Regions from separate parts of the Mesorhizobium sp. NBSH29 genome, predicted to be linked through region 4. Evidence: predicted binding sites of a transcription regulator. Region 4 holds the regulator's gene; each other region holds the start of a gene.
The links. The regulator LexA, encoded in region 4, represses DNA repair genes until DNA is damaged. The targets are predictions, from matches to a motif close to TGTTCNNNNTGTGTTCNG.
Positions count from the first base shown of each region.

Region 1 (7,861 bases), 1.5 Mb from region 4:
GGGTGTTCTCCCTGACCCTGGGCGATCTCCTCGTCATGACTGGCCTGCTTGTTCTGTTCGTCGAGATCGTCAAATCCACCCGCACGTCCAACGCCTCGGTAGTCGATCATTTGCTATCGACGTTTGTATTCGTGGCATTTCTGGTCGAGTTCCTGCTGGTCAGCGGCGCGGCAACATCGGTGTTCTTCACGCTGATGATGATCGCGCTGATTGACGTTCTCGCTGGATTCTCGGTTTCCCTGCGCGCCGCCGGCCGCGACGTAAACTTCAGCTGAATTCAGCCGCCGTCAGCCTGGAATCCTGCTGCTTCGATGCCGGCAATGGCCGCCGCCTCGTCATTGTCGGACGTATCTCCCGAGATGCCCACAGCACCGATGATCAAACCGGCGCCGTCACGGATGAGCACCCCGCCAACGACAGCGACTATTCTGCCGCCTGAAACATCCGCCACTCCGGAAATCAGGTGCGGCCGTTCTTTTGCCATGGCTTCCAGCTTGCGCGAGCCCATGCCGAGCGAAAGAGCACCATAGGCTTTACCCGCCGACATTTGCGCCCTGAGAAAAGACGCGCCATCCTGTCGTTGATAAGCAACCAGGTGCCCGCCGGCATCGAGCACGGAAACTCCAAGCGGCTTCAATCCCATTTCGCTCGCCTTCGCGAATGCAGTCGCAATAATCTTGCTGGCGTTTGCCAGGGTCATGGGATCAGAAATTATCAATTCTCCAAATCTCGACGACAGACAGCCGGAGGCGCATTCGCGGTGGCAAGTGGGTTCTTAACGAGAAGGTTCTATCCGAGAGACTCGATCTTGCGCTGCATGGCAGCGATCTGTTCCTTCAACTCCTGAAGGTCGTCCGGCTTGTCACCAGGGTCTCGGGTGACTGTTTCAGGATCTGGCGCTGGCGCTGCGGCGACGCCTCCTGGCGGGAACGGCATGAACATGCGCATGGCGTTCTGGAACATTTCGACGTTACGGCGCGTCTGCTCTTCCAGTGCCTTGATCGGTGGCGCTATCTTCATCACCTCTATGGGGGATTTGCCGATGGCAGATTTCATCTGATCGCGAAACCGCTCCTGTTCCTTGGCAAAGGCAACCATGGACTGCTCAAGAAAGCTCGGCACTACTGTTTGCATCTGGTCGCCGTAAAATGAAATCAGCTGCCGTAAGAACGGAATCGGCAGCATGTTCTGTCCATCTTTGTTTTCCAGCTCGAAAATGATCTGCGTCAGCACCGGATGCGTGATGTCGTCTCCGGATTTGGCATCCTGCACGGTAAATTCCTCACCGCGCTTAACCATCTCGGCTAGGTCCTCAAGGGTCACATAGGTCGAGGTGCCAGTGTTATAGAGCCGCCGGTTCGCATATTTCTTGATGACTATCGGATCGCCTTTAGCAGCCATCGGATCTCTCCCCAATCAGTGCGCCCAACCGGATGGATCCCGGCATCGGTCATTACCCGGAAAGGATATGCGCAAATCCACCGGATTTGAAAGCGCTTTGTGCACTGCGGGATTGAAGGCGCCCCATTCCTGGGCGGAATATGCTGCACAGCAAAATTGTCCGACGCTGCAGCATGCCTGCACCACGCCTATTTCCGGTTTGACTTGGCCCCGATAACCAGCAAGAAAAAAGCAGAGAGCTCACCGCACCTCGCCGAACATCTGGAGACGTCTTATGCCTGCTTCCGAATCGATCGTCATCGCAAGCGCCGCGCGCACACCAGTAGGTTCCTTCAACGGGTCCTTTGCTGCGACGCCTGCACACGAGCTCGGGGCTCTCGTGATCAAGGAAGCGCTGAGCCGCGCCGGAGTGGACGCAGCAGAGGTTGATGAGGTCATCCTCGGCCAGGTGTTGACCGCAGGTCAGGGCCAAAATCCGGCACGACAGGCTGCTATCTTGGCAGGAGTACCGAAAGAGGCTTCAGCCTGGATCCTCAACCAGGTCTGCGGATCGGGCCTGCGCACCATCGCCATCGGCATGCAGCAGATCGCCTCCGGCGACGCGAAGATCATTATCGCCGGCGGGCAGGAATCCATGTCGCTGTCGCCACACTGCGCGCATTTGCGTAGCGGCGTGAAAATGGGCGACTTTGCGATGATCGACACGATGATCCGCGACGGGCTGTGGGATGCCTTCAATGGCTATCACATGGGCAATACGGCAGAGAATGTAGCGCGCCAGTTTCAGATTACCCGGGAAATGCAAGACGAGTTCGCCCTCGCCTCTCAAAATAAGGCGGAGGCCGCCCAGACAGCCGGAAAATTCAAGGACGAGATCGTTCCGGTGACAATCAAGGGTCGCAAAGGCGACACGATCATCGACCAGGACGAATATATTCGTCTTGGCGCAACCATCGACGCCATGCAGCGGCTACGCCCGGCCTTCGAGAAGGATGGCACGGTGACTGCGGCAAACGCATCCGGCATCAATGATGGCGCCGGCGCAGTACTTTTGATGAGCGAGGCTGAAGCAACCCGGCGCGGCCTGACGCCGCTCGCACGAATTGTCTCCTGGGCGACTGCTGGAGTTGATCCGGCAGTGATGGGCACCGGGCCAATCCCTGCATCGCGCAAGGCATTGGAAAAGGCCGGCTGGACTGCCGCTGATCTGGACCTGGTCGAAGCCAATGAGGCCTTCGCAGCACAGGCCTGCGCGGTGAACAAGGACATGGGCTGGAACCCCGAAATCGTCAACGTAAACGGCGGCGCCATTGCCATCGGCCACCCAATCGGCGCATCGGGCACACGCATCTTCAACACGCTTGTCTATGAAATGCGTCGGCGCGATGCAAAAAAGGGCTTGGCAACACTGTGTATTGGCGGCGGAATGGGTGTGGCCATGTGCGTGGAAGCAATGAACTGACAACCACGGGAACGGATATCGACGGATAGAAGAGTTAACAACGCCTCGCCGTTGATATCGCTGATGCAAATGGGAGGAATGGATGAGCAGAACCGCCATCGTCACTGGGGGCACGCGGGGCATAGGCGCAGCGATCGCTGTCGCACTTAAGCAAGCGGGCTGCAATGTGGCAGCAAATTATGCCGGCAATGATGAGGCTGCCGAACGCTTCAACGCCGAAACCGGCATTCCCGTTTATAGATGGTCCGTCGCCGACTACGACGCCTGTGTGGATGGCCTCGGCAAGGTCGAGGCCAATCTTGGCCCGATCGATATCCTTGTGAATAATGCAGGTATCACGCGTGACGCTCCCTTTCACAAGATGACGCGCGAACAGTGGCAGGAGGTCATGGATACCAACCTGAACGGCGTTTTCAACATGACGCATCCATTGTGGCAGGGAATGCGCGAACGCAAGTTCGGTCGCGTCGTTAACATCTCGTCGATCAACGGGCAAAAGGGCCAGTTTGCCCAAGCCAACTATTCAGCTGCAAAAGCGGGCGATCTGGGTTTCACCAAAAGCCTGGCACAGGAAGGCGCGCGGGCCGGCATAACGGTCAACGCAATTTGCCCCGGCTACATCGCAACCGATATGGTCATGGCCGTTCCTGAAAAGATCCGCGAGCAGATCATTGCGCAAATCCCTGTCGGAAGGTTGGGTGAAGCTGCCGAAATAGCCCGCTGCGTGGTCTTCTTGGCATCTGACGATGCAGGCTTCATCACCGGATCGACACTCACCGCAAATGGTGGGCAGTTTGTAGTCTGAGCAGGTGTTATCTCGCCAAAAAAACGGCGCCGCAAGGCGCCGTTTTTTCTTGATAGAGCATTGATCAGGCCGTCGGCTCGTCGCCCATAAGCGTCTTGTGGGCAAAGCCGGCTAGGATCGCCCCAACAATGGGCGCCAGCCAGAACAGCCATAATTGCTGCAGCGCTATTCCGCCGACAAAGAGCGCAGGCCCGGTAGAGCGGGCAGGATTGACGGACGTGTTGGTAACCGGGATCGAGATCAGGTGGATCAGCGTCAACGCCAGCCCTATGGCAATCGGCGCGAAGCCGGCCGGCACGCGGCCTGACGTAGCGCCCAGAATGATCATCAGGAACATGAAGGTCAGCATGACCTCAGTCACCAGCGCTGCCTGCATCGAATATTTCCCAGGCGACGCATCGCCATAGCCGTTGGTAGCAAAGCCGCCAATGGACGTGAAATCGGCTTTCCCGGACACGACGCTATAAAGCACCGCCGAAGCAAGGATAGCACCAATCACCTGCGCCATGACATAGGGAATGATGTCCTTTGCGGGAAACCGCCCCGCCGCCAGTAGGCCAATCGAAACGGCCGGATTGAAATGCCCCCCGGAGATTCCACCTACCGCATAGGCCATCGTTAAAACAGTCAAGCCGAAGGCGAACGCAACGCCGAGCAGCCCGATTCCCACTTCCGGAAATGTCGCAGCCAGCACCGCGCTGCCGCATCCCCCGAACACCAGCCAGAATGTACCAAGAAACTCTGCAATCAAACGTTTGGTCATGATTTTCCCTCCTCATACAATGTGCGGTTGTGCGCACGGACCTTGCGTAAACACAATTGTACCCGTCGTGCGTTCAGGCCAATCAGCGCGCAAACCACAGCTTTTTTTCCTTCGCGTCCTTCGACGCGCAACTTCGGCATGTCCCGCAACAGGACAGAAAGGTTATTACGGGGAAAAATACTGATCAGTTGAAGGCACACATTCATGGACGTTAGGGAACGCCCGATGCCGTGACGCTATATGTAGGGGTGAACACAACAAGAATCTTTCGAAAAATCTGATTCGTAGCTGCTTCGTTCCGTGTTTGGCTTGAGTGTTAACGCAAACTGGTTTGTTCGGGGCCGGCCGCTCCCAGTGCCTAAGGAATTTGTTAACACTATCGAGGAGTTAAGGAGATTTTATCCATGACCAAGACGCTAGTTATGGTGAACTCCAACCCGCGTTAACCAATTGCAGGAAATTTGCCGAAAACGGGGAAATCAACGATTCAGCATCTGGTGTCAGGCTTCATCAGTTTCGCTAGATGTCGCCGTGAACAAAACCTGAATAGGGCTGAGTCAGTGATTCGTCGCTGATTCGTTCCAGACTCGTTCCAAACGTTAACTGGCAGCCATTTTGCGCTTTCGCTCTGCTTTTTTTTTCCTATATGTGTCGCGGTGGCGTTTGCCCTACGGTGCCGCCGTTTTCGTCCGCTCCTAACGGACCCAAACAGGAAAGCGATCCATCTCTGCGATGAATATGCTGCCGAAACAGAGCGGTCCTGGCGCGGTATCCGGCCGCGATGTAACCGCCGTGCTTGGTCCGACCAACACCGGCAAGACGCATCTTGCCATCGAGCGGATGGTCGCCCATGGCAGCGGTCTGATCGGTTTGCCGCTCCGCCTGCTAGCACGCGAGGTCTATAGCCGGGTTGTCGAAAAGGTCGGCCATGCCAACGTCGCGCTGATCACCGGCGAAGAGAAGATCCATCCGCCCGGCGCCCGCTTCTCGGTCTGCACCGTGGAGGCGCTGCCACGTGAAACCAAGGCTGCCTTTGTTGCCATTGACGAGGTGCAACTGGCAGGAGACTTGGAGCGCGGACACATTTTCACAGACCGCATACTTACACTCCGAGGTCGCGAGGAAACGCTGCTGCTTGGCGCCGCCACCATGCGCGGCATTCTGGAACGGCTTTTGCCGGGCATTTCGGTAGTGACCCGCCCGCGCCTTTCGCACCTTGCATATGAGGGGCAAAAGAAGCTCACGCGGCTGCCGCGCCGCTCTGCCATCGTCGCCTTTTCGGCCGATGAGGTCTATTCGATCGCGGAGCTGATCCGCCGCCAGCGCGGAGGTGCAGCAGTGGTGCTGGGAGCGCTCAGCCCCCGGACCCGCAATGCGCAGGTTGAGCTCTACCAGAACGGCGATGTCGAATATCTTGTCGCAACCGATGCAATAGGCATGGGGCTCAACCTCGATGTCGACCACGTAGCCTTTGCTCAGAACCGTAAATTCGACGGCTTTCAATATCGCGACCTCACCGCTGCCGAACTCGGCCAGGTTGCAGGGCGGGCCGGCCGGCATCTGCGTGACGGTACATTCGGCGTGACCGGCCAGGTCGATCCGCTAGACGATGAACTGGTGCGCCGGATCGAGGCGCATGAATTCAATCCTGTTAAAATATTGCAGTGGCGAACCGCCGCATTCGATTTCACCGATATCGATGCTTTGAAGCGCTCCATCGAAACACCGGCGCCTACCGACGGCCTCACCCGCGCATTGCCGGCAGTTGACGCGCAGGCTCTGGAGCAGTTGTCGCGTGATCCGGACATTCGGCGGCTTTCGACGAGCCGCGAGCGAGTCGCGCTTTTGTGGGAAGCGTGCGCGTTACCGGATTATCGACGCATTGCCCCGGCTCAACACTCGGATTTGATCGCATCCATGTATCTCGACCTCGCCGAGCGCGGCCATGTCGATGAGAATTATATGGCCGAGCAAGTCAGGCGCGCCGATTCTGCCGATGGCGATATCGATACACTGTCGCATCGCATTGCGCAGATCCGCACCTGGACCTATGTCTCCAACCGTCCTGGATGGCTTGCCGATCCCACACACTGGCAGGAAAAAACGCGCGAGATTGAAGACAGATTGTCGGATGCCCTGCATGACCGGTTGACGAAACGCTTCGTAGACCGCAGGACTTCCGTGCTTATGAGACGCCTGAGAGAAAATAGCATGCTTGAAGCCGAAATCAGCCCAACCGGAGCGGTTCTTGTCGAAGGCCATCCGGTAGGCGAGTTGCAGGGGTTTCGCTTCACCGCGGACCAAACCGCCGAAGGCGAAGACGCCAAAGCCATAAAATCCGCCGCCCAAAAGGCGCTTGCGCTGGAATATGATGCGCGTGCCGAGAGGTTTTCCACGTCCGGCAACAGCGATATCGCGCTCGGCTCGGACGGCGTGCTTCGCTGGATCGGCGCTCCCATCGCAACGCTGACCTCAGACGAAGACGCGTTGAAACCGCGCGTCATTCTTTTGGCCGACGAACAATTAACCGGACAATCGCGCGACAAAGTCGCCGTACGGGCGGAACGCTTTGTAGGATTTCAGATCGAAAGCCTTCTCAAGCCGCTGGTCGACCTGCGTGATGCCGAGCAGCTGGCGGGCACCGCCCGTGGCATTGCCTTTCGACTTGTCGAGAATTTCGGCCTAATCAACCGACGCGACATTGCAGACGAGGTAAAAGCGCTCGACCAAGATGCGCGTGGCGCGCTTCGGCGTCTCGGCGTCCGTTTTGGTGCATATCACATTTTTGTCCCTGCGCTTTTGAAGCCGGGGCCGGCAGGTTTGGTAACTCTGCTCTGGGCACTGAAGCATGACGGCAAGGACAAAGCCGGCTTCGGCGATGTTGTTCATTCGCTCGCCGCAGGTAGGACTTCGGTGGTTATAGACGCGACCTACGACCCGACTTTCTACCGCCTCGCAGGCTTCCGCAATCTTGGCCGCCGCGCTGTTCGCGTCGACATTCTCGAGCGGCTGGCCGATCTCATCCGCCCGGCGCTGGCCTGGCGTCAGGGAACCGGGCCTCGCCCGGATGGAGCTTTTGACGGCAATACATTTCTAGTGACCCCCGCAATGATGTCCATCCTCGGCGCCACTGCCGATGATGTTGAGGAGATATTGAAGGGCCTAGGCTACCGATCTGAGCCGAAGGAAGCCGGCTCCGTCAAGCAAAAGCTGGCAGAGCTCGACGAATCGGTTCGGCAGGCCGCTGCCGCAGCAGAAGTCAAAAAGGCCGCTGCGCAAGCTGAAGATGTCCAGGCAAAAGCAGCGGCGGAAGTCGAGACCGTTGAACTCCCGGTCTCCCCAGAAGCTGCAGAGCTAGCCGAGCCTGGCGCAGAAACAGACGCAACAGGCGATGCATTGACCGAGCCGGGCAGCACCGTACCCCATCTCG
Region 1 is NZ_CP045492.1:753,245-761,105, forward strand. Features, by position in the region: gene GA830_RS03665 (hypothetical protein) at 1-275, shown strand, start outside; gene GA830_RS03670 (GlcG/HbpS family heme-binding protein) at 278-700, opposite strand; gene phaR (polyhydroxyalkanoate synthesis repressor PhaR) at 790-1,401, opposite strand; gene GA830_RS03680 (acetyl-CoA C-acetyltransferase) at 1,676-2,863, shown strand; gene phbB (acetoacetyl-CoA reductase) at 2,946-3,668, shown strand; gene aqpZ (aquaporin Z) at 3,733-4,431, opposite strand; gene GA830_RS03695 (helicase-related protein) at 5,164-7,861, shown strand, end outside.
Region 1: the regulator LexA is predicted to act here: its motif matches at 5,009-5,026, upstream of GA830_RS03695 (helicase-related protein).

Region 2 (7,861 bases), 910 kb from region 4:
TCGGAAATGTCCTACGAGTTCGTGGCGTCGATGCTGCGCGATGCGGCTGGATCGCAGGGTATGAAATTCTTCCCGCTCGTGTTCTCTCTGTTCATGTTCGTTCTGGTCGCAAATCTGATCGGCCTCTTCCCCTACTTCTTTACGGTTACCAGCCACATTATAGTCACCTTCGGACTGGCGCTTTTGGTCATAGGCACAGTTATAGTCTACGGCTTCTGGAAGAACGGTCTGGGCTTTTTGAAGCTCTTTGTGCCGTCCGGAGTTCCCGGCATTTTGATCCCGCTGGTTGTCCTGATTGAAGTAATTTCTTTCCTTTCGCGGCCCATCAGCCTTTCGGTTCGTTTGTTTGCCAACATGCTTGCCGGTCACATTACGTTGAAGGTATTTGCCGGCTTCGTAACGTCGCTCAGCGCTTTTGGCGTTGTTGGGTCACTAGGCGCGGTGCTGCCGCTGGCCATGACTGTTGCCATCACTGCTCTGGAGTTCCTGGTGGCTTTCCTTCAAGCATACGTATTTGCGGTTCTGACCTGCATGTACCTCAACGATGCGATCCATCCGGGGCACTAGAACACCTTAATCACCGGCGGTTCTGCCGCCATCTTGAAACCGCAGAATATTGAAATCCACAAGGAGTTGGACATGGAAGCAGAAGCAGCAAAGGCAATCGGCGCAGGCATCGCCTGCCTCGGCATGGGCGGCGCCGCCATTGGCCTCGGTCACATTTTCGGCAACTATCTCGCCGGCGCGCTGCGCAACCCTTCGGCAGCTGACGGCCAGTTCGGTCGACTAATCTTCGGCTTCGCCGTTACAGAAGCTCTCGGCATCTTCTCACTACTGGTCGCTCTTCTGCTTCTCTTCACCTGAGAGCAGCCGGGTAGAATGACGAAAGGCCGGCCGCAGACCTGCGGCCGGATGAGCCGACAGGGAAAGTAACATGTTCGTGACACCGGGATATGCAGAGGAAGCCCCCGCTTCGGTGGGGGGGGAAACGCATGCAGGAGTGGAAGCCGGTAATGGTGGCGGATCTTTTCCGCCGTTTGATCCGTCTACGTTTCCATCGCAGCTTCTCTGGCTCGCGATCACCTTCGGACTTTTCTACCTGATCTTGCAGAGGGCCGTTTTGCCTCGAATAGGCGGAATTCTCGAGGTGAGGAGTGAGCGCATTAGGCAGGATCTCGATCAGGCTGGCCGGTTGAAAGAAGAAGCTGATGCTGCAGTTGCAGCATATGAGCAGGCTCTGGCCGAGGCGCGCGCCAACGCCAACGCCATCGGACAAGACGCACGCGACAGCGCCAAGCTCGATGCAGAAGCCGAACGTAAGAGGGTCGAGACGAATCTCGACAAGAAGCTTGCAGAAGCAGAAGCGCGGATATCCTTGATTAAGTCGGCGGCCATGAAGGAAGTCGGCACAATCGCTGAAAACACGGCTGCTGCCATCGTACAGCAACTGGTAAACGGCAAGATGGACAAAGCGACCATCGCCGCCGCCGTCAAGGCTGCAAGGTAAATCGGAACAGCATGATGGACGCAACATTTTGGGCTTTTGTCGCACTGGTCATTTTTCTTGGCGTCATTCTTTACATGAAGGTGCCGAAAATGATTTCCCGGTCTTTGGACGAGCGTGCTGACAATATTCGTACGGAACTTTCCGACGCGCAGCGCCTGCGCGAGGAGGCGCAGCAGTTGCTATCCGAATATCAACAAAAGCGTAAGGAAGCCGAGAAGGAAGCAGGCGACATTGTCGCTTCCGCCAAGCGCGAGGCCGAAATGCTACTCACTGAAGCACAGAAGAAAACTGATGAATATGTTGTTCGCCGTCAGGCGCTTGCTGAGATCAAGATCGGCCAGGCCGAGCGCGATGCAGTGAACGAAGTGCGCTCGAGCGCGGTCGATATTGCCGTGGAAGCAGCGCGGAAATTGCTTGGCGATAATATCGACGCCAAGGCCAGCGCTGAACTTTTCAAGGCTTCACTTCTGGACATGAAAGCCAAGCTGAACTGAACATTATCTGACTTAACGTATTTGCGAAGGCCGCCGAGAGGTGGCCTTTGTCTGTTCAGCGCGAGAAAGGCTATTCTGTCGGTGTGCTTCGGAAAGGAGCAAAGGACATCCGATGCAACCGCGCAATCGGTCCGTGGTGGGTGATTGCTGTTCTATGTCGTGCGGTGGCGTACCCCATATGGGCGTCGAACCCGTAGTGACTATGTCTGTCTGAGCAACCTGTCATCATTCGGTCGCGCATCACCTTGGCCACAATAGACGCCGCAGCAATGGACTGGGACCGCTGATCGCCTTTAACAAGCGCTTTGGCTGCGCAGAGCAATCCTGGCGGGATATCTCTGCCGTCAGCAAGGGCGAGCAAGGGTTGAATGTTGAGGCCGTGGACCGCCCGACGCATTGCTTCGAGGCTGGCGCGCAATATGTTGATTTCGTCGATGCCCTCGGCGCAGATTGAGGAAGTTGAGACAGCAAGAGCTGATCGCAGGATTTCATCAAACAACACCTCGCGCTGTCCAGCAGTCAGTCGCTTGGAATCATCTAGCCCGACTGGAATGTTTTCGGGATCAAGAATGACTGCCCCTGCAACGACTGGGCCCGCAAGAGGCCCACGCCCCGCTTCATCAAGCCCTGCCACCGGCCATAGGCCGTCAGCCATGGCACGCCTTTCGAATCCGAAATCCGGCCGTTCACTAATTTCGAAAAGTTGCGGAGAATCAGAGCTTGGACGTGGCATTGCGTAACAATGCTCGCACCAGCTCCAACTCTCCGCAAGTCCTTCCAAGTTCAGGGGCGGCGAACCGGGAAGGCGCCGTCGGCGGTCAGGGGAAAAGCCGGACGGAATAAGTTTAAGCGCGATCTACAAAAGGCAGAGCTGTTCTCCTTTTTCGGCTGGCGCCTGAAACAGATCGGATCGCAGTTTTGTACGCTCCGCATTCAGCCCCAACTTACGTGCCGCAATCTCGAATCGTCTCCCAATCTGCCAAGCATAAGGCCCAGCGCCGCGCATCCTCTTGCCCCATTCGGCGTCATAGTCTTTGCCGTCGCGCATCGACCGTATCAGCGAAATCACATGTCGGTAGCGGTCAGGGTAATGCCGCAAAAGCCAGTCCTTGAAGATGGGCGAAACCTCAAGAGGTAAACGAAGAACGACATAGCCTGCATCTCTGGCGCCCGCAGCGCGTGCTGCATCCAGAATGCGCTCGATCTCCTGGTCAGTCAGTCCAGGAATAATGGGTGCCACCATAACAGATGTCGGAATGCCGGCATCGGTTAAGGTCCTAATTGTTTCTAGCCTTTTCGTGGGCGTTGCGGCGCGCGGCTCCATCATCCGAGCCAGCATGCGGTCCATGGTGGTCACCGAGAGCGCAACCTTGGCCAGACCACGCTCCGCCATGCGCGCTAAAATGTCGATATCGCGGGTCACCAACGCCGATTTGGTGACAATCCCCACCGGATGGTTATGACCGTCAAGAACCTCCAGAACCTCGCGCATAATCCGATACTCCCGCTCTATCGGCTGATACGGGTCAGTGTTCGTACCTATTGCGATGGTTCGAGGTTGATATCCATCCTTCGCCAGTTCGCGCTCCAGCAGCCTTGCCGCGTCCGGCTTGGCAAATAATTTTGATTCGAAGTCGAGGCCTGGTGAGAGCCCCATATAAGCGTGACTAGGTCGCGCGAAGCAGTAAACGCAGCCATGCTCGCAGCCGCGATAGGGGTTAATAGAGCGATCGAATGAGATGTCGGGGGATTCGTTGCGCGTGATGATTGTGCGTGGCTTTTCGACCTGCACCTGAGTTTTAAATGGTGGCAGATCTTCCAGCGAACTCCAGCCGTCATCGAACACATGTCGGCTTACCGGCTCGAACCGTCCTGAGGGGTTGATGCCGGCAGCGCGCCCCCGATTGCGATCGGGACGGACGCGGATTTCACTCTGCTCAATCATGGAATTGGCCATCTCTGCTCTGCCTTTGCCGAAGGCAGCAATGTCGGCGTTGCCTATATGTTCCACTTTGGCGCGATCCGTGATCTCATTGAGTGCCATTTTCATGAAACTATTCCTATCCACGGAAAGAGAACAAAGCAAGAACAATATTTTGAGATATAACGGAACTTATGGATATCTGGTGTTTTGCGCTTCGAGCGTTTAGGCGGGCAAGATGCTCACTGTTCTAATCGAGACCATTAATGACGAGGAGGGTTTGGCGAGAACGCTGGCGTCGCTGGTTTCTGGCGCCGTTGAGGGTATGATTCGCGAAGTTATCGTGTGTGACACCGGGTCAAAAGATCAGACGCGCAGGGTTGCAGAACAGGCAGGCTGTCACGTCGAAGTGGGGATCTCAATTTTCTCCTGCGTGGCAAGATCAAAGGGCGATTGGCTCTTGATCTTGGAGCCTGGCGCAAGGCTGATTGAGGGGTGGGTTGACGAAGTCGTTCAGCACGTTGCCAAATCCGAAATGCCGGCCCGTTTTTCCCGGTCCCGTCGCGAACGTGCCGGATTCCTGACAAGAGTTCTATCGCCAGTCCGGCCTCTGGCTCAGGGTCTGCTCATATCCAAGAAAAGTGCGTCAACGCTCGCCAGCAGTGCTTCCAGGATGGATGCGATAGGGCGGGGGTTGGCTACTCGCCTCCTTGCCGCCGAGATTATTCCGGCAAGGCTGCGGAATTAGCGCAAGTACTCAACCATTTGGATACGTTCTGTTTACCGCACTCAACAATTATTGGTTGTGCGCGGTTGACCGGTTGCACTAAAAACCAGAAAGTATTTTTTTGCGTGAGTCGTGTGATCTAATGCAGAGATTGCATAATAAAGCTTAGAGTTTGCTTATTTAACTAATTCTAATTAAGAATTGGGAAGAATAAAATGATCTCGACAAAAATAAAAAGTATTAAAAATATTTTACGGGCTGGAGTTACGATCTCTCTGGTGTTCATGATTTCTCTATTTCCGTCTCCTGTTCTCGCTCAGTCATGCTCGGATTTGAAGGCGCAGTTGCTGACAGCTGGGAAGTCCAGCGCGCGCAACGTAGATCCTTCATTGCTTCGTCAGCTATCTGCCCTTCGTGGTTTGGAACGCGCGCGGCAGTGTTCGTCAAAAAAATCGTCGGGCGGCTTATTCGACCCGTGTCGCGAGCTTTCTCAGCGACGGGCCTCCGTTCAGCGCCAGATCGATCAAACTTTGGGAGGTGGCGCCAATGTCTCCCAGGTTCGCTCCCGATATGCTGCACTCGGCTGTGAAGACAACAAATTAAGAACAGCCTCAACCGAGAAAAAGAATTCGCTTTCGCCACTAAAAGACAAACGTCCGGAGGTCGTAAGAGCTTCTGTATCGCGCAAAGCTTCCATTCCCAGGAAGCAGGAACCGGTAGCCCAGCGGCAGGTCGAGAGGCAAAAGATGCCAGAAAAGAAAGACAACGCACGGGCGAGTTCACCTCATCTGAAGCCTGCAGAAAATGCTCCTCCTCCCAAGGTTCGGCAAAAGCGGGAAGCGGTGCAGGCACCGGTCGCGAAATTTCGCGTCAAGGGTACCATGTTGTTTTGTGTGCGACTTAAAGACGGTTACTATTTCCCCGCCCCAAACTCTCAGTTTGTGGGCTTGAAGAATGCGACTGACACGCTAGATCGATGCCGATATATCTGTGAAAGCGAAGACGTCGCCGTCTACAAGCTTGAAGACATGGCCCTAGAAACGGAAGACATGCAGGCCGTGGACGGTGGAATCAGATATGCGGACTTGCCGAACGCTTTCGCCTATCGTGATGCCGTGAACTTCAAATCTTGCGATTTTGATGGCTATCAAGACCGTATCGCCGAGATGAAGGCGCGTACGGTGACGCCAAGCAACATGTCTGCAGCCATTATACCTCTGCCCACCAGACGCCCTAATATCGCAGGTAATGGTGTCGACGAAAGTCCTGCATTCCCTGGTATAGACCCGACAACTACAGCCGACGCCAATGTTCCCAAACGCAACATTAGGGTAATTCTGCCGACTTACATTATGCCTGCCAAGGCGATGAGCAACGGCGGTCGACCGTCAAAAACGACCGATCCGACAATTGACAGCTCTGTTTCCGCCACTGGCAATGGGTCAATGGCTGCGGTGCCTCAATAAACCTTGTGAGTAGGTTCGGCCCCGCGCTTCAGATGCTCGTCGAGCCGCGGCATAATTTCCACAAAGTTACAGGGCATGTGGCGATAGTCGAGTTGCGGCTTGATGATGCCGTCCCATGCATCGCGGCAGGCCCCGGGTGAGCCCGGTAAGACGAAAACAAACGTTGCGTTGACCAAGCCCCCCGTCGCCCGGCTCTGGATCGTAGAGGTGCCGATCTTGTCGTATGAAATCCGGTGAAACACTTCAGAAAAGCCGTCCATGCGCTTCTCGAAGAGCGGCTCTAGAGCGTCGGGCGTCACGTCACGCCCAGTAAACCCGGTCCCGCCCGTGGTGATAACGACATCTATTGCCTTATCCTGAGACCATGCCAGAACCTGATCACGGATCTTATCGCGATCATCAGCGACAATATCCCTTGCCGCTAAAATATGCCCGGCATCGATGATCCGGTCTGCGAGTGTCTGACCAGACTTGTCGTCGGCAACGGTACGAGTGTCGGAAACGGTCAACACTGCGATGCGGATAGGGATGAAGGTGCGTAAGGCATCAGGCTGCACGGAGAACGTCCTCTGACGCCAGACTTCGGGTCGCGGCGACAAACCACCCCGGATTTCGGGCTCGGATGGAAATCGCCGCGCGCTTGGCCATGTTACCCGATTCAAACAGCCCAAAACAGGTTGCCCCTGAACCTGACATTCGGGTGAACGCAGACCCGGCGCGGTCAAGCGATTTGACGACAGAGCCAATGACCGGCTGCATTATCCGCGCCGGAATTTCAAGATCATTACGGGTGATCTCAAGCCAGTTGCGGATCGTGTGAAAGTTGAGCTGACTGGGCAACGGGGGCAACGCCTCATTGTTGTGATCGAGAAGCGCTGCAAAAACATTCGATGTTGCAACCGGAATGCCGGGATTCACTAGAACGAGCCCAAGTGCCGGAAAATCAGACACAAGCAGCACGGTTTCGCCGATGCCACTGGCCAACAAGGGTTTGCCCGAAAGACACATCGGCACGTCAGCACCAAGCTGCCCACCAAGCTGGGCCAAGTCACTGTGCGTGCAAGGAATGCTCCAGAGCTTTGTCAGTTCGCGCAGTACAACTGCCGCGTCACTGGAACCACCGCCGAGGCCTGAGGCCACGGGAAGATTTTTTTCCAGAACAATCTCGACAGGCGAGCAGCATTGCGCAGGAAATGCAGACCGAAGCGCATCGCGTGCACTGAGAATAAGATTGGCGTCGACAGGCACTTTGTCCGCAAACGGACCACTCACTGAGAAACTGTCTTCGTTCGCGCTTCTGACTGTGATGAGGTCGCCAAAACGGGTGAACACCGCCAAGCTCTCTATCATGTGGTAGCCGTCGGGTCGTCGACCCGTGACATGCAGCGCTAGGTTGATCTTAGCTGGCGCACGCCATGTTGCCCCGATGTGTTCGATAAAAGGTTCCAGAGTGTCAGTCCTTGGCAATCCGGTATTCGCCTGTCTCGGGATCCTGAACCAGCGTTCCCTGCGAGCCACTAGCGGCCTGCTGCTCTTCGCGTCGGATCTTCGCGGTCACCCTGTTCGCTTCCTTGATGAAATGGCGGTACCCATACCATCCAGCTGCGGCGATCAGGCCGAAGAAAATAAGCTGCGGCATGGTATGCTCATCCCTTCTCGATATCTGGGGTTGCGGCCGGCAAACCTCTAATTTCAATTATAGCCGTCATCGATGGCCAATCAAAGGCCGAAGCGGCTCCATAATGC
Region 2 is NZ_CP045492.1:1,958,533-1,966,393, forward strand. Features, by position in the region: gene GA830_RS09650 (F0F1 ATP synthase subunit A) at 1-567, shown strand, start outside; gene GA830_RS09655 (F0F1 ATP synthase subunit C) at 640-864, shown strand; gene GA830_RS09660 (F0F1 ATP synthase subunit B) at 935-1,507, shown strand; gene GA830_RS09665 (F0F1 ATP synthase subunit B) at 1,522-2,001, shown strand; gene GA830_RS09670 (ribonuclease HII) at 2,072-2,734, opposite strand; gene GA830_RS09675 (PA0069 family radical SAM protein) at 2,858-4,012, opposite strand; gene GA830_RS20400 (glycosyltransferase) at 4,161-4,670, shown strand; gene GA830_RS09680 (DUF2865 domain-containing protein) at 4,865-6,115, shown strand; gene moaB (molybdenum cofactor biosynthesis protein B) at 6,109-6,672, opposite strand; gene GA830_RS09690 (4-(cytidine 5'-diphospho)-2-C-methyl-D-erythritol kinase) at 6,662-7,552, opposite strand; gene GA830_RS09695 (hypothetical protein) at 7,569-7,754, opposite strand; gene GA830_RS09700 (S49 family peptidase) at 7,835-7,861, opposite strand, start outside.
Region 2: the regulator LexA is predicted to act here: its motif matches at 4,075-4,092, upstream of GA830_RS09675 (PA0069 family radical SAM protein).

Region 3 (7,861 bases), 690 kb from region 4:
CGGGTGCTGGCGCTCGACATGCTGGTCTCTATCGCCATTGGTTTCATCGCGGTGCTGGGCATCAAGACCGGCTTCACGCTCTACCTTGATATCGCCATTGCACTGGGCCTCGTCGGCTTCCTGGCAACCGTGGCCTTTGCACGTTTTATCGCCAACCGCCCGGCAGAAGAGCCGACGCCGCGCTCTGGAAAGCCGTCGCCAGATCAGGGTATTGGCCGATGATGGACATGATCCAGAGTTATCTCGCCGGCATCCTGATTGTCATTGGCGCAGCCTTCGCGCTGATTGCATCTATTGGCCTGCTACGGCTGCCGGACCTTTACACGCGCATGCACGCGGCCTCCAAGGCCGGCACCATGGGATCAGGCATCATGCTGATTGCACTGGCGATCTACACGGACGATCAGGCGGTGCTGACGCGTGCACTGGCGGGAGTGATCTTTTTCTTGCTGACAGCACCTGTTTCATCGCATCTGCTGGCCAAGGCAGCTTATGCAGCCGGCTATCCTATGTGGGATGGCTCGGTGAGGGATGAAATGAAGCCAAAGGCTACACGTCAACGCCGCAAGCCAAGGAATGGTAAAGCTTAAGTTGTATCTGAGGGTCGACATAACGCAGGGTAAATCTCCGTTATTATCCCGTACAAGAGGTTGTAATTCTGCGATAAAAGACCGATCGTAGACCTTGAGTAATAAGGATTCACGCATTCTTGCCCTAAGTAACGAATATCAATTGACTTGTAATACTAATAAGCTCATTTAGAGGTAGCGGCCGGACTAGCCAAATATGTATTCCTGCGCAGCGTCCGCCTGATAGCCCGAAAAATGAAATATTGGGCACAGATTCAAAACTTATGTTGGGGTGTGAAGAGCTATGGACAATAACGAAACAGCCGTAAGAAACAGCGAAATGCTGATCGAACTGACCGCCGATGTTGTGGCAGCCTATGTAAGCAACAATCCTGTTCCTGCCGCTGAATTGCCGCATCTGATTGCCGACGTGCACGCAGCGCTCGGTCGCGTAGGTGGTGCTCCGGAGCAGCCGGTTGCTGAGAAGCAGAAGCCTGCGGTCAATCCGAAAAAGTCCGTTCATGATGATTACATCATCTGCATTGAGGACGGCAAAAAGTTCAAATCGTTGAAGCGTCACCTGATGACTCACTACGGCCTGACACCTGATCAGTACCGCGAGAAGTGGGGCTTGGACGCGACCTACCCGATGGTCGCGCCAAACTATGCTGCCGCACGTTCGCAGCTGGCCAAGAAGATGGGCCTCGGCCGCAAGCGCAAAACCGCTTCCCGGTGATCGTTTAAGACGGTTGTATCACGGCGCCTTCGGGCGCCGTTTTGCGTTGCGCGCCACGCTTGGCTTGACTGCGCGCCGCGCTGGGCCATGTGCCTCCCAAATCCCCTCAAGCGCCTGCTTCAGAGCAATGTGTCGATTGAGGTCATAGCTCGAGTGCCTGCGCAGCCCTCTGAGGCGCTCGCGTTCAATCAGCCGCGCGATGCGGGCTACAAGCGCTGGATCACCATCCCGATACATTTTCTCCTCGATGTCGATGCCAGCCACCAGTTGCAGCGCGACACGTAGCCGTGATGCCTCTTCGGCGTGCGTCTTGCGCGCTTGGAAACCGCGGATTTCCTGGATTAACCCGTCCATATCTATGCCCCTTGATGCTCGCCATGATTGTCATCGCCGAGCAGGGGGTGGGGATAGATTTTTCCGATTCGCGAAAATTTAGTCGATAATAACCGATAAAGAACAATGGCTTATGAACGAAGTGCGAGCTGCTTCGTTGCTGTTTTGTTCACAACCTGACATGCAACCGGTATAAGAAGATATTCCTATTTTCATCATGGGGGATGATTCGCCGTGCAAGCGCTCCAGGCAGAACCACAATATTCCACGCAACGCAACGCGACGAGGCCACGGCAAGTCAGCCGCAGATTTGGCGACCCAGCGGAAAACGCAGTGAGGAGGTGATCGAACTGTGCGAGGCGATGATCGACCTGACCGCCGCTCTTTTTACAGTCTCGAGCAAGGAAATGCGCAAGCCAGGCAGGTCGCGATCAGAGATCGCCCGCGTCAGGCAGATCGCCATGTATGTATCGCATGTGGTGCTCGGTCTCTCGATGTCCGAGGTTGGCAAGGGGTTCCAGCGCGAACGCACCACGGTTCTCCATGCCTGCCATCTGATCGAGGATCTGCGTGATGACGACGAGTTTGATTGCCTTGTGGCCAAAGCCGAGCGCATAGCTCAAGCCGCGTTCAAGAACCGAAAGGCGGCATGACATGGAGCCCTCCACCCATAAGGTCGTGCTGCGCCTGCTCCGCTTTCTATCAACCGGATCAGCTATTTCGCACAGTGCAGCTGTAGACAGTCAGATACTGCTTGATGGCGGAGCTCGCGGAACTATTGCGGTGCCTCGTATCGCGTTTGACGCGCTCATCTCGTCTGGGCTGGTGCTGCGCGACAAGACCGGCAGTATCAAGCTTGCGGACGCCGGCGTCGCATGGCTGAAGCGTCAGGCAACGTCGTGCGACCCTTTTGCCGGGCAGCATCGCGATCTTGCAGGCGTCAGGATTGAAATGTCCGACGGCGCCATCGCGACCGTCACCGCCAATCTCGCAGAATCACCACTGGCAAAACTGCTGCGCCACAAAATGCGCAACGGTTCCGCTTTTCTGAGTGCGGAAGAATTCCAGGCTGGCGAACGGTTGCGGTCTGACTATACGCGTGGCCAGATCATGCCGCGGCTCGGCGCGCATTGGGAAGCCTCTGTCTCTTCGGGTCGCCGCGGTGGCAATGGCATGGCAGACATCACCGATGCGGCATTGGCCTCCCGCCAGCGCGTTGATCTGGCGATAGATGCCATCGGCCCGGAACTGGCAGGCGTGCTGATCGATATCTGCTGCTTCCTGAAAGGCCTGGAGCAGGTGGAGATGGAACGCGGCTGGCCCGTTCGCTCGGCGAAGGTGGTGTTGAAAACGGCCCTTGGCGCTCTCGCCCGTCACTATGCCCCGCCGCCGAAATCGCGTCGAAGCTCAGGCTTTGTTCATTGGGGCACAACCGACTACCGCCCAAAGCTCGGCAGCGAACGTCTGTAGCCGCCTAGTCGACATTCTCCAGCGCCAGCGTGGCGTCGCGCTTGATCCGCTTGACCATGGAGCGCAGCCCGTTTGAGCGCTGGGGCGTGAGGTGTTCGTCGAGGCCGAGCGTACGCAAGGCCAAATCGGCGTCGGTCTCCATGATCTCGCTGGCCTTGCGACCGGAGAACAGTGCGAGCACGATAGCGACCAGCCCCTTGACGATATGGGCGTCGGAATCACCGGCGAAGGTGACGACCGGGTCAGACCCTTCGCCCCGTTGTGTCGTCAGCCAGACCTGACTGACGCAGCCTGGCACCTTGGTGGCGTCGTTCTTGTCGACATCAGGAAAGACCGGCAACGCCTGACCGAGGTCAATGACATAGCGGTAGCGATCTTCCCAATCATCGAGGAACTCGAAGTCGTCGTAAATTTCTTTGATAGTCTGTCCCATGATGCGGCTGATATAGGCGGGGAAAAGCGCAACGTCACGGAAAAAGCGGCAATAGCGCTATTCTTCGCGCTTCACAGTCTGGATAAAAAAACACCGCAGGCGCCGAGAGGTCAGCGCGTGCGGTGGGCGTCGGCCCCAGCCGACAGCAAAACTCTGGAACGCCGCCCTCTGCGGCGGTTGAAATCAGTTGGGCCGCGCGGTCTGGCTGAGTGCTGCCTCGACGGCGCGGGTGCCGGCTTGCGTGATCAGGTCGCGAACGGCGTCTGTGCCGGACTTTGCCGGTGCCGCTGCTTCGACAGGCACGCTGCCTGTCTGTAGGTCGGGCTCGCCTTCGCTCAATTGCTGGTCCAGCAGCTCATAGGCGATGCGCGCTGTCTCACGGGCCCGAACGCCGACCGTATGCGCCGCCGATTTGCCGATCACGCAAACATCCGGCTTGCGTTCGCAGATACCGGTAACATCGCTCACCGCCTCCCGGGCTGCAAACACCGCCTGCAGCGGGCTGACCGTCTCACCTTTAATGTCGCCGCCGAGGCCGAATGGCAGGAACAGCAGCACCAGGCTGAACCAGAAGGCGGCGCGGATCAAAAACCACATGACACGTCTCTCTGTTAATCGGGCCAGGCTTCGTTTCGCGGTCTGGCCTCATTTGTTGGGGTGACAATGCCACGTCCGCACCAAGGAGCAATTGTTGGCAGCGTTCGACTTTTCGGCAAATTCAATTCAACTTTTATGCAATCCGACAGCTGTTTTGCATTTTCATCGACTTTAAATTCAACTGGATCGAATCCGCCGCTTTACTAATCAATTGATATTTAATGGAAAAACGTTTTCGTCTGCGGGCTGCACGCAGTTGGATGCCTCGTCCTCCGCCAGACCGTGAAGCTAAGCCTCTGTTTACCATGGCAGAAAGTCCAGTGGGTTTTCCACCATGTTCGACCCGATATGAGGTGCTGAGAGCACTTCTGGCGCCTCGCTTTATTCATTCCTTAAAAGCTCAATGCGAGTTTCGGTATCAGCCAATGCGGCCTTCCATGGTCGGGCAAAATTTTGTGAGTGTGTTTGTTGAGTCCCTCCGTAATCCGATCTGATGAATGGCTGTCTGCCGGGTTCAAGTCCGGTTGCGACAGGCTTGTGCATCCGCGTGTGACGGGCGAAGGCCTGCGCCAGCGCCAACGCAGGCTTGTGGGTGTGCTTCTCGGCGCGCCGTTTCTGGCGGCAGCTGCTATCGGCCAGGGGATGTTTGACCCGTTTGGACCGGCAATAACACTTGCCGCCATTTTCGCCAGCTTTGCATTGTTCTGGTGCGCGGCGCTCACCGTTGCGTCGACCGGCCGTGATGTAATACCGGGGATCTCCATCCTTGCCGTTGCACCGGTGCCGGCCGCCATCATCATCGTCGGCGCAGGCGGCATGACATCCCCGCTTGCCGCATTGCTTGTCTGTTTTGTGCTAGAGGCCGCCTGGATCTGGCGTACACGCGCTGCGCTGCTTGCCGGATTGGCCGCGATGGCCGGCGCGGCTGTGGCACTTGCCTTGCTACCCGGCGCCCACACGCCCCAAATGATCTCGACCTGGCACTGGCTGGTTCCTGCGGCCTATGCGCTGACACTCGGCTTGCGGATCACCGCCCTGATCAAGGCGGGTGCGGTCAATGAATTGAAGCCTGTCGAACGTCGGCTTGACGATATCATCGAAGCGGTGGTGTTTCGGCTCGCCGCCAATGGCGACATCGTTGACGCCACCGAAAAGGCGCGGACACTGTTGCGTCTTGCGCCAGAACTGCTGCTCGGCAACGGACTGTTCGAGCGCATCCATGTCGGCGATCGGGTGGCTTACCTGTGCGCTGTCTCGGAACTGCGCAGCGGCGGCCCGACCCGTACTGTCGACCTGAGGCTGCGCCTGCCAAACGAACATCCCGACCAGCGCGGCGGCAACTACCAGCCCTTTACCATCGATCTGGCCAGCTCAGGCGCTACAGATGGCAGCCTGATCGGGTTGCTGCGCTCCAACGGCGAACTGGTGGAACTGCGCCACAAGGTTACGGTCGCCAACGAGGCAGCAGCCAGCAGCGAAGTGACCAAAGGAAAATTCCTGGCAGCCGTCAGCCACGAACTGCGCACGCCCCTCAACGCCATCATCGGCTTTTCCGATATGCTGGTGCACGAGATGTGCGGACCGTTCGGCGATCCGCGGCAGAAGGAATATATCGGCCTGGTCAAGGATTCGGGCGAGCATCTTCTTGCGGTGGTCAATTCCATCCTCGACGTATCCAAGATCGAATCGGGCACCTATGCCGTGGACATCGAGCCGTTCCGCTTTTCCGATGCGGCCGAGATGTGCCACTCGATGATGGAGTTTCAGGCCACAGCCAAGGATATCGTCATCGACATGGATATCGGCTCGAACTCTGCCGAGATCAACGGCGACCGCCGTGCCGTGCAGCAGATCCTGATCAATCTTGTGTCCAACGCCATCAAGTTCACGCCCAAGGGTGGCGCCGTCGCCATCGGCGCAAAACCGGTAGGTTCGCGATTGCACTTCTGGGTTAGTGATACAGGCATTGGTATCGGCAGCGACGATCTGGAACGCCTTGGCACACCCTTCATGCAGGTTCAGAACGAATATACGCGTCAGTTTGAAGGCACCGGCCTTGGGCTTTCTCTGGTCAAGGGACTGGTGGCCCTGCACGATGGCACGATGATGATCGAAAGCGCACCCGGTGAGGGCACGACGGTGACGATCAGCCTGCCGATAGCGGGACCAGCTGCGAAAGAGGATGTCGCAGGCACAGCAAGTGCCAAAGAAGTGATCACAGTAAATAGCGAGGATGCCGATGGCGCGCTCCGCAAAACGGGCTAGAAAGCCCGCCATCAGCGAGCGGGTGCTGTCGACGGCGCTGGCCCTGGGTAGCAGCGTCGGCGGCGTGATAGCCCGCAATCCGACACCGGTGGCCGGCACCACCGCCTTTCTGGTGGCACTATCTTTCGTCTCGGCCAACGCGCTGTGGTACCAGCCGCATTTCCACGCCAACGCGTTTTTCGCCACGCGTAACCTGGACACAAATTATGTCGCGCCAGCGCTGCGCACCAACGCCGCCACCGATACGCGTGCCCAGACCACCATCCGCTTCGAGCGTCCCGCCGAACTTGTGCCGCAGGTACGACCAGATCCTGTTCTGGAACAGGTGCAGGGTATCTTGCGTGATCTCGGATTTTATACCGGCACCGTCGACGGCCTGAATGGTCCTGCAACGCGCGAAGCGATCCTGAATTACCGCAAGAAGGTCGGGCTTCCCGCGGTTGAGACAATCGACGATGAGTTGCTGACGCAGCTCGGCACCCGTCCGACGACATCCGGCATCGCACCGACCCCCGCAGCGGTGGTGCAAGCATCAGCTCCGACTAACCCGGACGTGCTGGTGACCAAGGTTCAGGCCGGACTCAAGGCTTTCGGCAATGACGGGATCGAGATTGACGGGGTCGTCGGTTCGAGAACACGCAACGCAATCCGCGAATTCCAGTCGCTGTTCGATCTGCCAGTGACCGGTGAGCCCGACGAGCAGCTCTATTTCAAGATGCGCGAGATTGGCCTGACCGGCTGAGCGGCTTCCGCTCCTCACGTCCGGGTGATAAAGCCGGCATCATGACAAAAGCCGGATTTCCATGCGCCTGACCACCGACTTCTGGGTTTCAGCCCTCATCCGCCGTGTGTTCGGCGATGGCGGCTTTGCAGCAATCGTCAAGCGCGGCGCGACCGAGGCGGGCGCGGTGTTCATTATCGCCAGAGACCGGATGGGGACGGTGCGCCTGTTCGGCCCGGCGGCTCAAACGGAATATGGCATCGACATCATCGACGAGCGCCGCTTCTCCGAACTTCTCTCCACCATCGACGACACCGAGGCCGAAGCGCGGCTGGATAAGGAAAAGCGCTTCGACAGCGATATCTGGGTTGTCGAGATAGAAGCCGGACGTACAGCGGTGGAAGAGCTGTTTCCGTTGGTGAGCGGTTAGGGCTCCGCCCTAGCGCGTGGTGCGTAGCGGCACCACCCTGGGAATTTCGCTGTCGCGCTCTGAAAGCCAGAGGCGGGCCGCTTCGGGCCCGGAGCGCTGATACTGGTCGAGGAACGCGCGTGTCGCAGCGATGCCGCGCACCAGTTCGGGGCACAGCAGCGTGGCGATGAGGAAAGCCTGGGAAACGGCGAGCTGGAGCGCGGCAAGTCCGGCAACGAGATCGGCCATGTCGCCGTCGATTACGGCGCGCGCAAGCGTCTGCGAAATATTTAGCTCACCGCTGAGCAAACTCTGCGCCGCGTCGCGA
Region 3 is NZ_CP045492.1:2,180,720-2,188,580, forward strand. Features, by position in the region: gene GA830_RS10840 (cation:proton antiporter) at 1-222, shown strand, start outside; gene mnhG (monovalent cation/H(+) antiporter subunit G) at 219-590, shown strand; gene GA830_RS10850 (MucR family transcriptional regulator) at 874-1,305, shown strand; gene GA830_RS10855 (cytoplasmic protein) at 1,324-1,659, opposite strand; gene GA830_RS10860 (helix-turn-helix domain-containing protein) at 1,980-2,291, shown strand; gene GA830_RS10865 (DUF6456 domain-containing protein) at 2,293-3,108, shown strand; gene GA830_RS10870 (SufE family protein) at 3,113-3,541, opposite strand; gene GA830_RS10875 (DUF5330 domain-containing protein) at 3,725-4,138, opposite strand; gene GA830_RS10880 (sensor histidine kinase) at 4,598-6,403, shown strand; gene GA830_RS10885 (peptidoglycan-binding domain-containing protein) at 6,378-7,145, shown strand; gene GA830_RS10890 (DUF1491 family protein) at 7,207-7,554, shown strand; gene GA830_RS10895 (hypothetical protein) at 7,564-7,861, opposite strand, start outside.
Region 3: the regulator LexA is predicted to act here: its motif matches at 1,794-1,811, upstream of GA830_RS10855 (cytoplasmic protein).

Region 4 (7,861 bases):
GTCTGAGCGCCTGTCAAAACTGGTTCCGGATGATCGCCTTCTGGTCGGTGAAAGCGGCATTTCCAGCCATTCCGATTGCCAGCGGCTCGCCGCCTGCGGCATCACTACCTTCCTGGTGGGCGAAAGCTTGATGCGCAAGCCTGACGTAGCGGAGGCAACGCGCCAACTGCTGGCCGAACAGGCTGCCTGACACCCATGGCCGACAAACCAGCCCTCTCCCATATTACCGCCACTGGCGAAGCCCATATGGTCGATGTCGGTGCCAAGGCTGACACCGAGCGCACGGCAATAGCCGAGGGCTGCGTGGTAATGCAGCCTGAAACCCTGCGGATGATCCTCGACGGCAATGCCAAAAAGGGCGACGTGCTGGGTACTGCCCGCATAGCCGGCATCATGGCGGCCAAGAAGGCGCATGAACTTATCCCGCTTTGCCACCCGTTGCTGTTGACCAAGGTTAGTGTGGACATCGAGCCGGAAGACACCTTACCCGGCCTGCGCGTCACAGCGCTGGCGCGCGTGACCGGCAAGACCGGTGTCGAGATGGAAGCGCTGACGGCCGCGTCCGTCGCCTGCCTGACCATCTACGACATGGCCAAGGCCGTCGACCGCGCCATGACCATCACCGGCATCCGCGTCGTCGAAAAGACCGGCGGCAAATCCGGTCCCTTTTCCGCCGCCGACAGGGGCGACTGACATGGCGCTGCTGCCTGTCGAGGAAGCGCTGTCCCGACTGCTCTCCGATGTCACGCCGGGCTCTGCAGAATCAGTTACGCTGGCGCAGGCCGCCGGCAGGGTTTTGGCCTTCCCGGTGGCTGCGCTCCGGACGCAGCCCCCCTTTCCCGCCTCGGCGATGGATGGCTATGCGGTGCGCGCCGCAGACGTCGCAACCGTACCGGTAATGCTGCGCCTTATCGGCGAGGCTCCGGCCGGCCACCAGTTCGACGGCTCGGTCGGCCCCGGCGAGGCCGTGCGAATATTCACTGGTGCGCCGGTGCCGCCAGGTGCCGACACCATCCTGATCCAGGAAAATGCTCGTCGCTTTGACAGCGGCACCGTCGAGGCTGTCGAAACAGTCGCCGCAGGCCGTCATATCCGCAAACCCGGGCTTGATTTCGAAACCGGCGATCCGCTGCTCGACGCCGGCCGCAAGCTTGACCCCGCAGCCCTCTCGCTCGCTGCCGCTGCCAACCATGCGCAGCTCGATGTCATCAAGGCTCCGCTCGTTGCTATCATTGCCACCGGCGACGAATTACAGCCGCCCGGCAGCCAGAATGTGAGGCCCGATCAGATCATCGCGTCCAACGGCTTTGGCGTGGCCGCTATCGCCATGGATTGCGGCGCGCGGGTGCTTGACCTTGGCATCGTGCAAGACGACGCCGAAAAGATCGCGGCAGCTTACCACAGGGCCCTGACTGCTGGCGCCGATGTCGTTGTAACTCTGGGCGGCGCATCGGTCGGAGATCACGATCTCATCCATGATGTACTGACAAGCCAAGGGATGACCCTCGATTTCTGGAAGATCGCCATGCGTCCCGGCAAACCCCTGATGTTCGGCCGCCATGGCACGGTGCGAATCATTGGCCTCCCTGGAAATCCGGTGGCCAGTCTCGTCTGCTCGCACCTGTTCCTGAAGCCGCTCCTGCTCAAACTGGGTGGACTGCCTCATGAGCCTGGCTTGCAGTCGGCAGTACTTGCCACGCCCATGGCCGCCAACGACCAGCGCCAGGATTATGTCCGCGCAATCATCTCGGAACAGGATGGCACAAAGGTCGCAACGCCCTTCGCCCTACAGGATTCCTCGATGCTAAAAACGCTGGCTGCCGCCAATGCCCTGATTGTCCGGCCGCCTCACGCACCGGCCGCACCTGTGGGCGAAACCTGTCCCGTGCTGATGTTACGCTGAACAACGTCTGTCAGTATTCATTAAAATTTAAACGGTTGCAGAACACAACTGGAACAGATAGTGTTTGTTCTGGTTTTGTTTTTGATCCGATTCATATCTAGGGGGTCCGCCGCCATGCTCACGCGCAAACAACATGAACTGTTGATGTTCATCCATGAGCGCATGAAAGAAGCAGGCATTCCCCCCTCTTTTGACGAGATGAAGGATGCGCTCGATCTCGCTTCCAAGTCGGGCATACATCGGCTGATCACAGCGTTGGAAGAGCGTGGCTTCATTCGGCGCCTGCCCAATCGGGCGCGTGCCCTGGAGGTGCTGCGCCTGCCTGATTCCATGTCGCCGGGTCTCGCTCCCACCCAGCGCGGATTTTCGCCGAGCGTCATCGAGGGCAGCCTTGGAAAGCGCAGTGAACCGATGCGCAAGCCTGCTGCCAGCAATGATGACGACGCCAATGCCGCAGTATCGATTCCTGTCATGGGCCGCATCGCTGCTGGTGTTCCCATCGACGCCATTCAACACAAGACGCATTCGATTATGGTTCCACCCGAAATGATCTCCGGTGGCGATCATTATGCTTTGGAAGTGCGCGGCGATTCGATGATCGATGCTGGCATTTTCGATGGCGACACGGTCATCATCCGCGATGCCAACACAGCCAATCCGGGCGACATCATTGTCGCGTTGGTTGACGAAGAGGAAGCGACGCTGAAGCGCTTCCGCCGCAAGGGTGCGTCGATTGCGCTGGAAGCAGCCAACCCCGCCTATGAGACACGCATCTTTGGTCCCGACCGGGTCAAGGTCCAGGGTCGCCTTGTCGGCCTCATCCGACGTTATTAGTTAATCAGCCTCGGCATTTTCCGCCTCGCCTTCGGGTTTGCTGCGCATCTTGCGCTGATAGGGCGGATTACCGCGTGCCTCGCGTGAGAAACGGCGTTGCGTGTGCCATGGGCGATAGTGATTTCCGATCGCAAAGGTGACGACCGGCGGGTCGGTGGCGCTCAATAGAATGGCGGCACTGCCATGCGCGGCAAGGTCACGTTTGGTGATGATCTCGACAGGCTGGCCCGGACAGATATTTTTGGCCGTCGCGTCGTCGATCACGATGATCGAGGCGATGGCGCATGCGCCGCGCGCCGCTTTGGCGTCCGCAGCATGCGCGATCACCGCCCCGCTGCCATGGCGCGACATGCACACGCCCGCATCACAAAGGAACGGGATGGCGCCGGGAACCTCGTTTCCGAGGGCCTGATATGGCTCGTTGCGCGGTCGTGTAATGTCGGGCGTATCCAGCGCGCGCTGCCAGTTCTCCATCGCGAAGGCACTCGGGCGATTGCGGTTCACCGCCAGTTCGCCGTCGCCAAGCCGGACGCCGACAAGCCGCGCATCCTCGGAAATCAGCACATCGGGAAGTTGTCGGCTGCTCGCCATGAAAAGACCGACTGCCAGAAAGGGCAGTGCCGTCAGCCTCAACCGTGTCGACGAAAGCGTCGCCAGCACGAGCGCCACGGTCATTACTGCAACCGAACCTGCCGGAATGAGCCCCACCGCATCGATGGGCGAGCGTTCTGAAAACCAGTTTGCGATCGCCAGCATGGCCGACAGCCCCTTCCCCATCACAGCAAACACATAGCCATCAAGACCGAATGGCATCGCCACCATCCCGATTACGGCCGAAGGCATGACAATAGCTGAAACCACTGGCATTGCCGCCAGATTGGCAGCCAGGCTAAGCGGCGATATCCGCTGGAAGTGATAGATGCCGAAAAGCGTCGTCGCTGTTCCGGCGATCAGCGACGTCAGCGCTAACCCACCAGCATAAAATAGCGCCTTGCGGGCCATCCTGTAGGGGAGCGGGAGATGAGCTGTATCAATGGCTGAATGGGTTGGCGTTCGTTGACGCCCCGACCAGGCAGCGTAGCCGCCAATCAGCGCCGCGGTTGCCGCGAAAGACATCTGGAAGCTTGGGCCCATCACCTCATGCGGCGAACGAGCCACCACGAATAGTGCAGCAATGGCCAGATTGCGCATCGTCAGTGCCGCGCGGTCAAACAGAAGTGCCGTCAACATGACGGCCAGCATGATGTAGCTGCGCTCGGCGGCCACTGCAGCACCCGAGACGAACAGATAGGCCGAAATCGCCACGAGTGCGGCGCCGGCTGCAAATTTCTTCACCGGATAGCGCGATGCAAAGCCCGGGAAAAGCGCGAAGATGCCGCGCAGCAATCCCATCACAGTTGCCGCTACCAGCGCCATGTGCAGACCCGAAATAGATAGAATATGCGCCAATCCGGTGCGCCGCATGGCTTCGTTGACCGGTTCGGGAATGCCGCTCCGCACACCCACAACCAGCGCCGCCGCAATCTGTCCCTCCACGCCGCCAATGCCATCGGCGATCCGTGCCGCAAGCCCTTTGCGGGTGTTTTCCACAAAGGTCAGTGCGTTCGTGCGCCACCCCGCTTGTTTAAGCGCACGGACATCCAACTCGGGCCCGATGAGAAAAAACCCGCTCGCGCCGATGCCAGAAAAATAGCTCTGAAACGAAAAGTCATAGCTGCCCGGTCGCACCGGTCCGGTGGGCGGCAGCAGACGAACCACGCCTGCCACCGCCGATCCGGCCTGCAGCCCTTCGGGCATAGCGCGCGCGGTGACCCTGATCCGGTCGGGCGCATAGCGCAGGGTTGGTCGCTCGGTCGCGGCCACATCGATGGTCAGCCGGACCCTGCCGCTTGGCTGCGGTTCTACCAACACCACATGGCCCATGACCCGTGTCGTGATGTCCGAGCCGATAATTTTGGTGCCGGTACGCCATACCTCCAGCTTGGCCGCCAGCACGCCCAGAAGCACGATCAGCGCGATAGTAAGCGCAAGGCGTAGTATTGGCTGCCCGCCAGCCACCAGAGCCAGTGCGGCAAGCGCAAGCACGCTGCTCCACAGTGCATAAAACTCAGGCTCTCCAACCGCTGTAAAATAGGCGATCACCCCAACCGCCAGGAACACGGGGATGAACAGGAAGAAAGTGCCCCTCTCCTCCTCCAGCACCAGATCTGTTTTCAGTGCTGGAACGATACGCCAGACTGAGGACATAGCCGATGGCACAACATCCAGCCGGCCACCGCCTTGTGCATGCGCTGTCGCAGCCGTCTCCAGCGCCGCCGGCTCGGGTCTGGTCGTGGTAGGTGCGGCAGGGACAGGGAAACCGTCGGGCGCAAAAAACGCCCGCTCCTGCGTCTCGGAAATGGCTGCTTCCGCCGTCTCTCGGGCCACGCTTGGCCGCTCCCCTTGCACCCCGGTCTCGCTATGCTACATCAACGCCACAAGAACACCACGGCATTGCCGAACGCGCCCAAAGTCGGTGCGCTGCAAAGGCCACACATCCAGGAACCGTGAAAGAAAAAATGTCTGACACTAAAACGCCCGTCGTCACCCGTTTTGCTCCTTCGCCGACCGGCTATCTTCACATTGGCGGCGCGCGCACTGCGCTGTTCAACTGGCTTTATTCCCAGCACACCAGCGGCAAAATGCTGCTGCGTATTGAAGACACGGACCGGGAACGCTCAAGCGACGCAGCCACCGCCGCTATCCTTGAAGGCCTCTCATGGCTTGGCCTGACTTGGGATGGTGCGCCGATCTCGCAATATGAACGCGCCGCGCGTCACCGCGACGTGGCCGAGGAACTTGTGCGCATGGGTAAGGCCTATTATTGCTATGCCTCGCCCGAAGAACTGACCACCATGCGCGAGACAGCGCGTGCAGAAGGCCGACCGCCGCGCTATGACGGCCGCTGGCGTGACCGTGATCCTTCAGAAGCGCCAGCCGACGTCAAAGGCGCCATCCGGATAAAGGCCCCTCAGGACGGCGAGACCGTGGTGCGTGACAGGGTCCAGGGCGATGTTCGTTTTCCAAACAAGGATCTCGACGATTTCATCATTTTGCGCTCGGACGGCAACCCGACCTACATGCATGCCGTCGTAGTTGACGACCATGATATGGGCGTCACACACATCATCCGCGGCGACGACCATTTGACAAACGCTGCTCGCCAGATCGTTATCTATGATGCGATGGCCTGGGACGTGCCGGTGATGTCGCATATCCCGCTGATCCACGGTGCCGATGGTGCAAAACTGTCGAAGCGTCACGGCGCGCTTGGCGTCGAAGCCTATCGCGCCATGGGCTATCTGCCGGCGGCGCTGATCAACTACCTCGCCCGTCTCGGCTGGAGCCATGGCGATGACGAGGTGATGAGCCTGGACGACATGGTGCGCTGGTTCGAGATCGAGGACGTCAACAAGGGCGCTGCCCGCTTCGATTTCAAAAAGCTGGAAGCGCTGAACGGCGTCCACATGCGCCAGATGGAGCCGGGCGCGCTGCTTGAAAGGCTGGTGGAGACACTGCCCTACCTCGAAGGTGGGCCTGCCATGGCCGATGCATTGACGCCCGAACGGAAGGCGCAGCTTCTGGCCGCTATGCCGGGATTGAAAGAGCGTGCCAAGACGCTGAACGAACTGGTCGAGGGCGCTGGCTTCCTGTTTGCCACCCGTCCACTGGCGCTGGACGATAAGGCGACAGGCCTGCTCGATGCACCCGCCAAGGAAATCCTCAAAGGCGCCAAGGCTGCTCTGGAAAAAGTCGGCGGCGACTGGTCGGCGGCCTCCACAGAAGCTGCCATTCGTGAATTCGCAACAGAATCGGACATCAAGCTTGGCGCGGTGGCCCAGCCTCTGCGCGCCGCACTCACCGGTCGCGGCACGTCACCTGGCGTGTTTGACGTGCTTGCCGTGCTTGGCCAGCAAGAAAGCCTGGAACGCATTGGTGATCAAATCGGTTAACGGTTTGAAGCGACCATTGAAAAGTGGCTGTTGCGGTGCAACATAGGAAACGACACAAACTTGGCAGCCCGCGACAAATGCGCTAGCACCCCAATGCGCAGTCATGCGCCTGTGACGTCCCTGTCGCAGGATTTGCCGACATTTTGGAAACAAGGGAGAGTGCGATGACCGAAGCCGCGAAAAAGATGGACTCCGACGCTCCGGCAACGGCATCGCTCGAATTTGCTGGCAAATCGCACGATTTCAAGGTCCGGCAGGGTACCGTTGGCCCGGATGTGATCGACATCGCTTCGCTTTACCGCGAAACCGGTGCATTCACCTATGATCCGGGCTTTACGTCGACGGCATCGTGCGAATCCGAGATCACTTTTATTGATGGTGATGAGGGCATCTTGCTGCATCGCGGCTACCCTATTGACCAGTTGGCCGAGCACGGCGATTTCCTCGAGGTCTGCTATCTGCTGCTTTATGGCGAACTGCCCACCAAAGCCCAGAAAGAAGATTTTGATTACCGCGTAACGCGTCACACCATGGTTCATGAACAGATGACGCGCTTCTTCACCGGCTTCCGCCGCGATGCGCATCCTATGGCTGTGATGTGCGGTGTTGTTGGAGCGATGTCCGCCTTCTATCACGATTCAACCGACATTTCGGACCCGCATCAGCGTATGGTCGCGTCAATCCGCATGATCGCCAAAATGCCGACCATCGCCTCGATGGCGTTCAAATATCATATCGGCCAGCCCTTCATTTACCCCAAGAACGAGCTGAATTTCGCCGCCAACTTCCTGCACATGTGCTTTGCCGTGCCGTGCGACGATTATAAGGTGAACCCGGTTCTGGCGCGCGCGATGGAACGCATTTTCATCCTGCATGCTGATCATGAGCAGAATGCCTCCACCTCCACTGTGCGGTTGGCCGGATCGTCGGGCGCCAACCCGTTTGCCTGCATCGCAGCGGGAATTGCCTGCCTTTGGGGTCCTGCCCATGGTGGCGCGAACGAGGCCGCTCTCAACATGCTGACCGAAATCGGCACGGTTGACCGCATTCCCGAATTCATTGCCCGCGCCAAGGACAAAAACGATCCGTTCCGCTTGATGGGCTTTGGCCACCGCGTCTACAAGAACTACGA
Region 4 is NZ_CP045492.1:2,867,819-2,875,679, forward strand. Features, by position in the region: gene trpC (indole-3-glycerol phosphate synthase TrpC) at 1-190, shown strand, start outside; gene moaC (cyclic pyranopterin monophosphate synthase MoaC) at 196-693, shown strand; gene GA830_RS14250 (molybdopterin molybdotransferase MoeA) at 695-1,903, shown strand; gene lexA (transcriptional repressor LexA) at 2,018-2,737, shown strand; gene GA830_RS14260 (ComEC/Rec2 family competence protein) at 2,738-5,164, opposite strand; gene gltX (glutamate--tRNA ligase) at 5,296-6,729, shown strand; gene gltA (citrate synthase) at 6,894-7,861, shown strand, end outside.